DNA from 2 places in the Priestia sp. P1_B12_1 genome. Region 2 is predicted to be linked to the other one. Evidence: riboswitches for the same ligand, from Rfam matches in the RefSeq annotation. Region 2 holds a riboswitch; the other holds the start of a gene.
The links. A riboswitch is a leader RNA that binds a small molecule or an ion and turns the genes downstream of it on or off. The one in region 2 is predicted to bind S-adenosylmethionine.
Positions count from the first base shown of each region.

Region 1: linked by a shared signal. The riboswitch ahead of metK (methionine adenosyltransferase) and the one ahead of AC1D0Y_RS12390 (Na+/H+ antiporter NhaC family protein) in region 2 are both predicted to bind S-adenosylmethionine.

Region 1 covers NZ_JBFTZR010000001.1:1,053,973-1,058,407, reverse strand. Annotated here, with positions in the region: gene pckA (phosphoenolpyruvate carboxykinase (ATP)) at 1-1,232, opposite strand, end outside; SAM riboswitch class I at 1,607-1,724, shown strand; gene metK (methionine adenosyltransferase) at 1,857-3,059, shown strand; gene AC1D0Y_RS05455 (glycosyltransferase family 4 protein) at 3,092-4,237, opposite strand; gene AC1D0Y_RS05450 (phosphatase PAP2 family protein) at 4,256-4,435, opposite strand, start outside.
Region 2 covers NZ_JBFTZR010000003.1:276,124-280,558, reverse strand. Annotated here, with positions in the region: gene AC1D0Y_RS12400 (ABC transporter ATP-binding protein) at 163-1,074, shown strand; gene AC1D0Y_RS12395 (ABC transporter permease) at 1,067-1,834, shown strand; SAM riboswitch class I at 1,936-2,042, shown strand; gene AC1D0Y_RS12390 (Na+/H+ antiporter NhaC family protein) at 2,128-3,438, shown strand; gene AC1D0Y_RS12385 (hypothetical protein) at 3,478-3,606, opposite strand; gene AC1D0Y_RS12380 (LacI family DNA-binding transcriptional regulator) at 3,731-4,435, shown strand, end outside.

The DNA of each region.
Region 1 (4,435 bases), on a different contig from region 2:
AGCATTTCTGCATAAGTTGTTGGAGCAAGAGGTAAGAAAGGCTCACCAAAGCATGTAGAGAAAGTAGCCTGTGGCGATGTTACGCCGCGCTCTGTTCCAGCTAACTTACTAGTGTATCCGCTAAGAAAATGGTACATTGCTTGTTCTTTTGTAAGCTTGCTGATTGGAGGCAAGACACCAAAAGCATCGGCAGTTAAAAAGACAATAGCTGTAGGGTGCCCAGCAACGCTTGGCAATACTGTATTATCAATAGAGTCAATTGAATAAGCGGCACGAGTATTCTCTGTTAAACTATTATCATTATAATCTGCTACTTTCGTATTTTGATTTAACACTACATTTTCCAGTACGGCGCCGAAGCGAATTGCATTGAAAATTTGCGGTTCTTTTTCTTCGGAAAGCTGAATGCACTTCGCGTAGCATCCTCCTTCAATATTAAATACACCAGAGCTTGACCAACCGTGCTCGTCATCTCCGATTAAACGACGGTTTGCATCAGCAGAAAGCGTTGTTTTACCCGTTCCAGATAAACCAAAGAATAATGCAACGTCACCTTCTTCTCCTACGTTAGCAGAACAGTGCATGGATAGAATATTGTTTTGAGGAAGCAAGAAGTTCATCACTGAGAAAATAGATTTTTTCATTTCACCGGCGTATTCAGTTCCTCCAATTAGCACAATACGTCGCTCTAACGAAAGAATAATGAAGGTTTCAGAGTTCGTCCCGTCTGTTTCAGGATCAGCTTTGAACGTTGGAGCTGCTACAATTGTAAACGGCTTCACATCATCATTTGTTTTTTGTTCGGCTGAAGGGCGAATGAATAACTGCTGAGCGAATAGGTTGTGCCATGCAAATTCATTAACTACTTGAATTGGTAACTGATACTTTTTATCAGCTCCAGCATATCCATTAAAAACAAAAAGTTCATCCTGCTTCTTTAAGTGAGTTAAGACTTTTTTGTATAGCGCATCGAATCGCTGAGCAGAAATTGGCTGATTGACAGGTCCCCATTCAACCGTTTTTGAAGACACAGCATCGCTTACAATAAATTTATCTAAAGGAGAGCGACCTGTATATTTTCCGGTTTCGACTGACACAGCACCTGTAGAAGTCAGCGTTCCTTCGCGTCGAGCTAGAATTTTTTCAACAAGTTGTGGAACAGATAATTGGTGTTTTGTTGTTTTTAATTGAAGCAAACCATTTAATTCGATAGACATATCAACAGTACTCATGTGCACTACCTTCCTTTTTTAGCTATTATTTATTCATTAATGTTTGAAATTTATAATTAGTATAACACATTTATTTAATTATTCTATACTATTTAACTAAAAATGTTTGTGTATTATAAAAAAATGTACGTTATACCTATTTTAGACACATGTATATGTGCTAGAAGCGAAAAAAGTGAAGCTGTTTTAAGTAAAAGCCTCATTTTGATCTGTCTTATTAACCAAACTTAGTGATAATTCTTAATAAGATGTACTATTTCAGAATTTGAGTATGTTACATTAAAACAGATTCAAACATAAAGAGATGATTTCCATTTGAATGTTGTTGACAGTGAAGCGCTTTTTCATGTATTATATGTCCTTGAACGGATACTCTCTTATCCCGAGCTGGTGGAGGGACAGGCCCTATGAAACCCAGCAACCATCGTCATTTTTTTGTGTAGACGATAAGGTGCTAACCTGATGCAAGGGCACAACCTTGATCGATAAGAGTGAAAGGCTTATGTAGAATTTGATACCTTTCCTCGATACAAGGAAAGGTTTTTTTATATTTTTTAACGTGTAATGAAAATAAGGGAATGAGTACCGTATCACAATGTATCGTATTTATAAGGAGGAAAACTGATGTCAACACAACGTCGTCTGTTCACGTCAGAATCTGTTACAGAGGGACATCCCGATAAAATTTGTGACCAAATTTCTGACTCAATTCTTGATGCTATCCTAGCAAAGGATCCAAATGCTCGTGTTGCTTGTGAAACAAGCGTAACAACTGGTTTAGTTTTAGTAAGTGGTGAAATTACAACTTCTACTTACGTGGATATTCCTAAAACAGTTCGTGAAACAATTAAAGGAATTGGCTATACTCGTGCAAAATACGGATTTGATGCTGAAACTTGTGCAGTATTAACATCTATCGACGAGCAGTCAGCTGATATCGCTGCTGGTGTAGACCAAGCGTTAGAAGCACGTGAAGGTCAAATGTCAGATGAAGAAATCGAAGCAATCGGAGCTGGAGACCAAGGGTTAATGTTTGGTTATGCATGTAACGAAACAAAAGAATTAATGCCTCTTCCAATTTCATTAGCTCATAAACTTGCTCGCCGTCTAACAGAAGTACGTAAAGAAGAAATTCTTCCTTACCTTCGCCCGGATGGTAAAACACAAGTAACAGTTGAATATGATGAAAACAACAAACCTGTTCGCATCGATACAATTGTTATTTCAACTCAGCATCACCCAGAAGTAACGTTAGAGCAAATTCAACGTAACTTAAAAGAATATGTGATTAATCCAGTTGTTCCAAACGAGTTAATTGATGAAAATACAAAGTATTTCATTAACCCAACAGGACGTTTCGTAATCGGCGGTCCTCAAGGAGATGCTGGTTTAACTGGTCGTAAAATTATCGTTGATACTTACGGCGGATATGCTCGTCACGGCGGCGGTGCATTCTCTGGTAAGGACGCAACAAAAGTAGACCGTTCAGCAGCTTATGCAGCTCGTTATGTTGCGAAAAACATTGTAGCAGCTGATCTTGCTGATAAATGTGAAGTACAACTAGCATATGCAATTGGTGTTGCACAACCAGTATCTATTTCAATTGATACATTCGGTACAGGAAAAGTTTCTGAAGAAGTACTAGTAGACGTAGTACGCAAAAACTTTGACCTACGTCCAGCAGGCATCATTAAAATGCTTGATTTACGTCGCCCAATTTATAAGCAAACAGCAGCTTACGGCCACTTTGGTCGTACGGATGTGGAGCTTCCTTGGGAGTTCACAGACAAAGCGGAAGCATTAAAAACTCAAGCTTTAGCTAAATAATAAAAAAATCTCCGTGAAAACGGAGATTTTTTTTATGCCCATTGAATACCTGCAGCAGATTTTTCTACGACACCTTCATATTCTGAAAGCAAATGTTGAAAAATGGCGTCCCATGATTGAGTAAGAGCGTATTGCCTCGCTGCATGGCCAAAGTGAAGCCGCTGATGCAAATCATCGAGTAAATCTGTAATAGCCGAACTGAATTCTTCTAAGGAGTGAGGTTTGCAAAGGTAGCCGTTTCGCCCGTGCTGAACCATCTGTTTAACTCCTCCTGCATTTGCTGCCACTACAGGAGTTCCAGAAGCAAGAGACTCCAGTACAACATTTCCGAAGGTTTCTGTTTCTGAAGGAAAAACAAACAAATCAGATGATGAATAGATATGAGCAAGTTGCTTACCTTCAAGGAAGCCTGTAAATGTCATATGCTCAGATGCTTGCTGCTGCATTTGTTCTTTTAAAGGGCCGTCTCCTACAATAACCCAGTGAATTTGATGCCGGATATGATCCGGTAGAGATCGTGCGATTTTTATTAAAAAATCAGCGTTCTTTTCTTTAGCTAATCTTCCTACATACGTTAAAATGTAGGGCTTTTTAATATTGTATTTAATACGAATATCAAAGCGGTCATAGTGGGGATGAAATAATTTATGATTTACTCCTCGCGACCAAATAGCTACGTTGTGAAACCCTTGTTCTTCTAGCTGCTGTTTGGTCACTTCAGAGGGAGCGAATATTTTTTGTACAGGTTTATAAAACCATTTCATATATTTTTGCAGTGGTACACGCATTTTTTCAAGTTCATAGTGAGATAAATAATCATCAAAATTGGTATGATAAGAGCCGACAAGAGGAACACCTAATCTTTTCCCGTAATAGGAGCCGCAAAGCCCCATTGTAAAAGGAGTGGCCAAATGAATAATAGAAGGATTGAATTCCTGCAGCTGCTTTTTAATTTTTAGAACGTTTGGCAATGAAAAGCGGCTGTTTGGATAAAGAAAAAACGGCATGCTGGGCGAACGGTGAACATCCGTTGAAAATGACTGATCATGAGCAAATTCAGGAGCAAATACCTGGATGGGAATTTGCTTTGATTTGACGTACTGAGTAAATTGATAAAGTGTTTTAGCAGCTCCGTTAACTTCTGGAGCAAATGTATCCGTAAATAAAGCAATTCTCATTAGTACTCCTCCTATCAATTAAGTTAAAAATATGTTCAGTGAAACAGCACCTGAAAAGATGCCCAGTATCAGGCCTACCATGACATCCGTCGGATAGTGCAGACCGAGATAAATTCTTGAAATCCCTACCGTTACTGCAAGAGGCAAAAGAACAGCAGCGAAGGCTGGATAAACAATCATAAGAGGGGTAACCAACGA
Region 2 (4,435 bases):
AGTCCTCCTCTAACTAAGATTTGTTTTATTTTATCAAATGTAAGCGGATAATACGAATGATTTGAATGGGCTGCTTTTCCAAAAATAAGGTTATAGTAGACAAATAGTTAAAAAAGAGAAACAATAGAAGGCGTATTGCTAATTAAAGAAAGGATGTACATGATGACAGAAACAGTGCTACAAGTAGATCATGTCAGTAAAGTAATTGGGAAGAAAACCATTTTGCATGATGTATCCTTATCGGTTGAGCGCGGTGAGATTTTCGGGTTGCTTGGTCCAAACGGTTCTGGAAAGACAACGCTAATTCGTACCGTCGTAGGACTCATTAAAGAAACAGAGGGAACGATTACCGTTAACGGCTTTCCTTTAAAGGAACAGTTTACATCAGCTATGAAATCAATTGGCGCAATTATTGAGAACCCTGAGTTTTATGATTATCTGACGGGCTATCAAAATTTAAAACACTTTGCGAATATGCATGAAGGGATTACATCAGAACGCTTGGATGAAGTGATTGCTTTAGTAAAGCTTGAAAACAGCATTCATGCAAAAGTGAAGACGTATTCTCTTGGGATGAGACAGCGTTTAGGAGTAGCTCAAGCTATTTTACATAAGCCTGCATTGCTTTTACTAGACGAGCCAACCAATGGTCTAGATCCAGCGGGAATGAGAGAATTTCGTACATATTTACAAACGCTTTGCAGGGAAGAAGGAATTTCAATTTTAATCGCGAGCCACTTATTAAAAGAAGTAGAAGCATTATGTGATCGCGTTGGCATTATTCAAGACGGTGAGTTAAAAGCCGTTCAAGATTTATCTCCAAATCGTCAAGATCAAGGAATGTACGTAGAATTTGAAGTGTCTGATGCGCAAAAAGCAGCGGATCTTTTATCACAACAATTTGAAGTAACGGTGAGATCACATAGTATCGACGTGGCGATTGTAAAAGAGCAAATTCCAGCTGTAAATAAAAAATTAGTGGACAGCGATATTTTAGTCTACCAAATTACCCCTGTGTATGAGACGCTTGAAGATTCGTTTATGTCCGTTACGGAAGGAGAGCACCATGCTTAAGCTAATTCAAAATGAACACATGAAATGGTTTCACAAAAGAAGTACAAAAATCACGTTTATTACAATCGGCATTTTAACTCTTTGTATGGCTCTTTTAATGAAGAAAGTAGCAAACAGTGCAGGAACAGAAGACAATATTTTGAACTTCCTGTCATTTAGTTCAGGTATGCTGATTCTCGTTCAATTTTTCGCGCTTGCTGTTGGAGGGTCAATGGTTGCAAAAGAGTTTGAAGCAGGTACCATTAAACTTCTTTTAATTCGCCCTGCTAGACGTTCAACGATTTTAGCATCCAAGTACCTAACTCTCGTTTTAATTAGCTTATATTATTTACTGAGCTATTTGCTTTTTTCATTTGTATGGGGAGCATTGTTCTTTGGCTTTACCAGTCTAGAAGGAGATGCACAGCTGCTTAAAAACATTACGCTTACGTATGACAGTGCGTATATGGAAACGTTTATGATGATGACGTTCGCATTCATGCTGTCGTCTTTATTTAGAAACAGCGCGCTTGCTTCCAGTCTAGCTATTGTCGTAAGTATCGGCGCGAAAGCTGTAACAGGACTGGTATCAGAGCTAGGTTTATGGTGGGGGAAATTTTTATTATTTGCCAACACGAACTTTGTGCAGTATATGGACGGAATGAAGCCGCTGTTTGACGGCATGACGATTCCATTTTCCATTTTCATCTTAGTTGCCCATTTTGTCTTCTTTATGGGCGTAGCTTGGGCAGCGTTTTTAAAACGAGACGTAGCTAATTGATGTGAGAATTTTTGCACTATATATTTTTCTAAAATAGCATTTGACAATTAAATAAAAAGAGATTACAGTAGTGAAAGACTATTTTTAAAACAACTATAAACTTCTTATCAAGAGAGACGGAGGGACTGGCCCTATGATGTCTCGGCAACTGGCTGTACGCAGTGCGGTGCCAAATCCAGCAGACGATGTTTCGTTTGGAAGATGAGAAGGGTAATCTTATGATACAAATAAGAGACCTCTTCTTATCAATAAGAAGAGGTCTTTTTTTATTACGTAAACAAGAGGTGTTAAGAATGGAACAACAAAAAGGAAACGGCTGGGCGCTGTTACCGCTGGGCGTCTTTTTAGTCCTGTTTGTCGGATCAGGAATTATAACGGGAGATTTTTATAAGCTTCCTGTATTAGTAGCCATTATTATTGCAGCCATTGTGGCGCTGGCTATGAATCGTAAAGATTCACTTAATGTAAAAGTGGAGCGTTTTGCTAAAGGAGCAGGGCATCCTGATATCATTATTATGGTGCTTATTTTTATTTTAGCAGGTGCTTTTTCTCAAGTTGCTAAAGGCATGGGAGCTGTTGATTCAACGGTAAACTTAGCTCTGTCTGTGCTTCCGCAAAGCTTAGTGGTAGTCGGAATCTTTGTTATTGGCGCATTCATTTCAATTTCGATGGGAACGTCAATGGGAACAATCGCTGCGCTAGGGCCTATCGCTGTAGGAATCAGTGAGCAAGCGCATGTATCCATTACATTAGCAATTGCTGCCGTTGTTGGTGGTGCAATGTTTGGAGATAATTTATCCGTAATCTCTGATACGACCATTGCAGCAGTTCGTACGCAAAAAACAAATATGTCAGATAAATTAAAAGTAAACTTTTTTATTGTCCTTCCTGCAGCGATTGTTACGGTAATTTTATTGCTTGTAATGACGCTAGGCAATACGTCATCAGTAGAAATTAAAGATTTTAGCTGGTTTAAAATCTTGCCTTATGTCGGCGTACTGGTTGCTGCCATATTTGGTGCAAACGTATTAAGTATTTTAACCGGAGGAATTGTGCTAGCCGGCGTGATTGGATTAGCTGACGGAAGCTACACGCTTTCTTCTCTTGCTAAAACTGTGACAGAAGGTATTGGCGGAATGTCAGAGTTAATTATTTTATCTCTGCTAATCGGCGGAATGGTTGAGCTTATTCGCTATAACGGCGGTATTCAGTTCTTATTGAATTTATTAACACGACGTATTCAAACAAAAAAAGGCGGCGAATTCAGCATCGCTGGACTAGTAAGTTTAACTAATTTAGCGACGGCTAATAACACGATTTCAATTATTACAGCAGGTCCGTTAGCAAAAGAAATCTCTGATAAATATTCAATTGATAATCGTAAATCAGCCAGTCTACTTGACTTGTTTTCCTGCAGCGTTCAAGGGCTTATCCCTTACGGCGCACAAATGCTTCTCGCAGCAGGATTTGCTAAAGTTTCACCGATTGAGATTATTCCATTTACATTCTACCCAATGTTAACAGCGGTTTGCGGGGTCATTGCAATTGTAATTGGATTTCCTCGTTTAAATAAAAAGTCAAAGTCATCTAAAGAAGCTGCGTAATATCAAACCCTTAAAAAGAATGTTCTTTTTAAGGGTTTTTTACTGTTTAAAAAAATCAGTCGGCTTTTCATCATCTAACTCCTTCCAAAGCGTCTCGTTCTGTTTAAGTGCATAAGCCGCTCCTCCAATTTCAATCCCGCATAATAAAATGAATAATAAAATACCCATGAAATGACCTCCTTACGTAAATGAATAAAAACACGATGGTAACGGGTTTAGCTTCTTGCTGTTTCACTTTATAATGAGAATAAAGTATGAAACGCGTTTCAGCGCAAGAGAAAAAGGTGAAAACATGACAAATATCCGAGATATCGCAAAAAAAGCTGGTGTATCTGTTTCGACTGTATCCCGGGTGCTAAATCATCATCCGTATGTAAAAGAAGAAAAACGCCGGCTGGTAGAGCAGGTTATTCACGAACTTAATTATGAACAAAACATTAATGCCGTTCACTTATCAAAAGGGAAAACAAATATGATTGCCGTCGTCTTGCCTTTTATTAATCATCCGTATTTTAGTCTGCTTTTAGAAGGAGTGGCATCTCAAGCGTTAGAAAAGCAGTATCAGCTTGTTATTTGTCAAACGAACTATGATGTAAAAAAAGAAGAAGAAGCGCTTCATATGCTGAAAACAAAGCAAGTTGATGGAGTGATTATTTGTTCTAGAGCAAGCAGCTGGAGCACGATTGAATATTATCAGCAGTACGGACCGATAGCCGTGTGCGAAAACGTACAGAATCGTTCTATTCGCTCCGTATACGTTGATCATTATGCAGCTTTTAAACAGGCGCTTATGTATTTAAAAGAAAAAGGATATACGGATATTGGCTACTGTATTGGAAGAATGACGGGTACGAATAGTCAACAGCGGCAACAAGCATACAAAGAATATGTAAAAAGAATAAATCAGCCTTATCATCCGGAATGGGTTTTTCAAGGCTGTTTGAACGTGACAGATGGTGAAAAAGTGGTGGGAAAATTAGTGCAGATGAAAAATCGG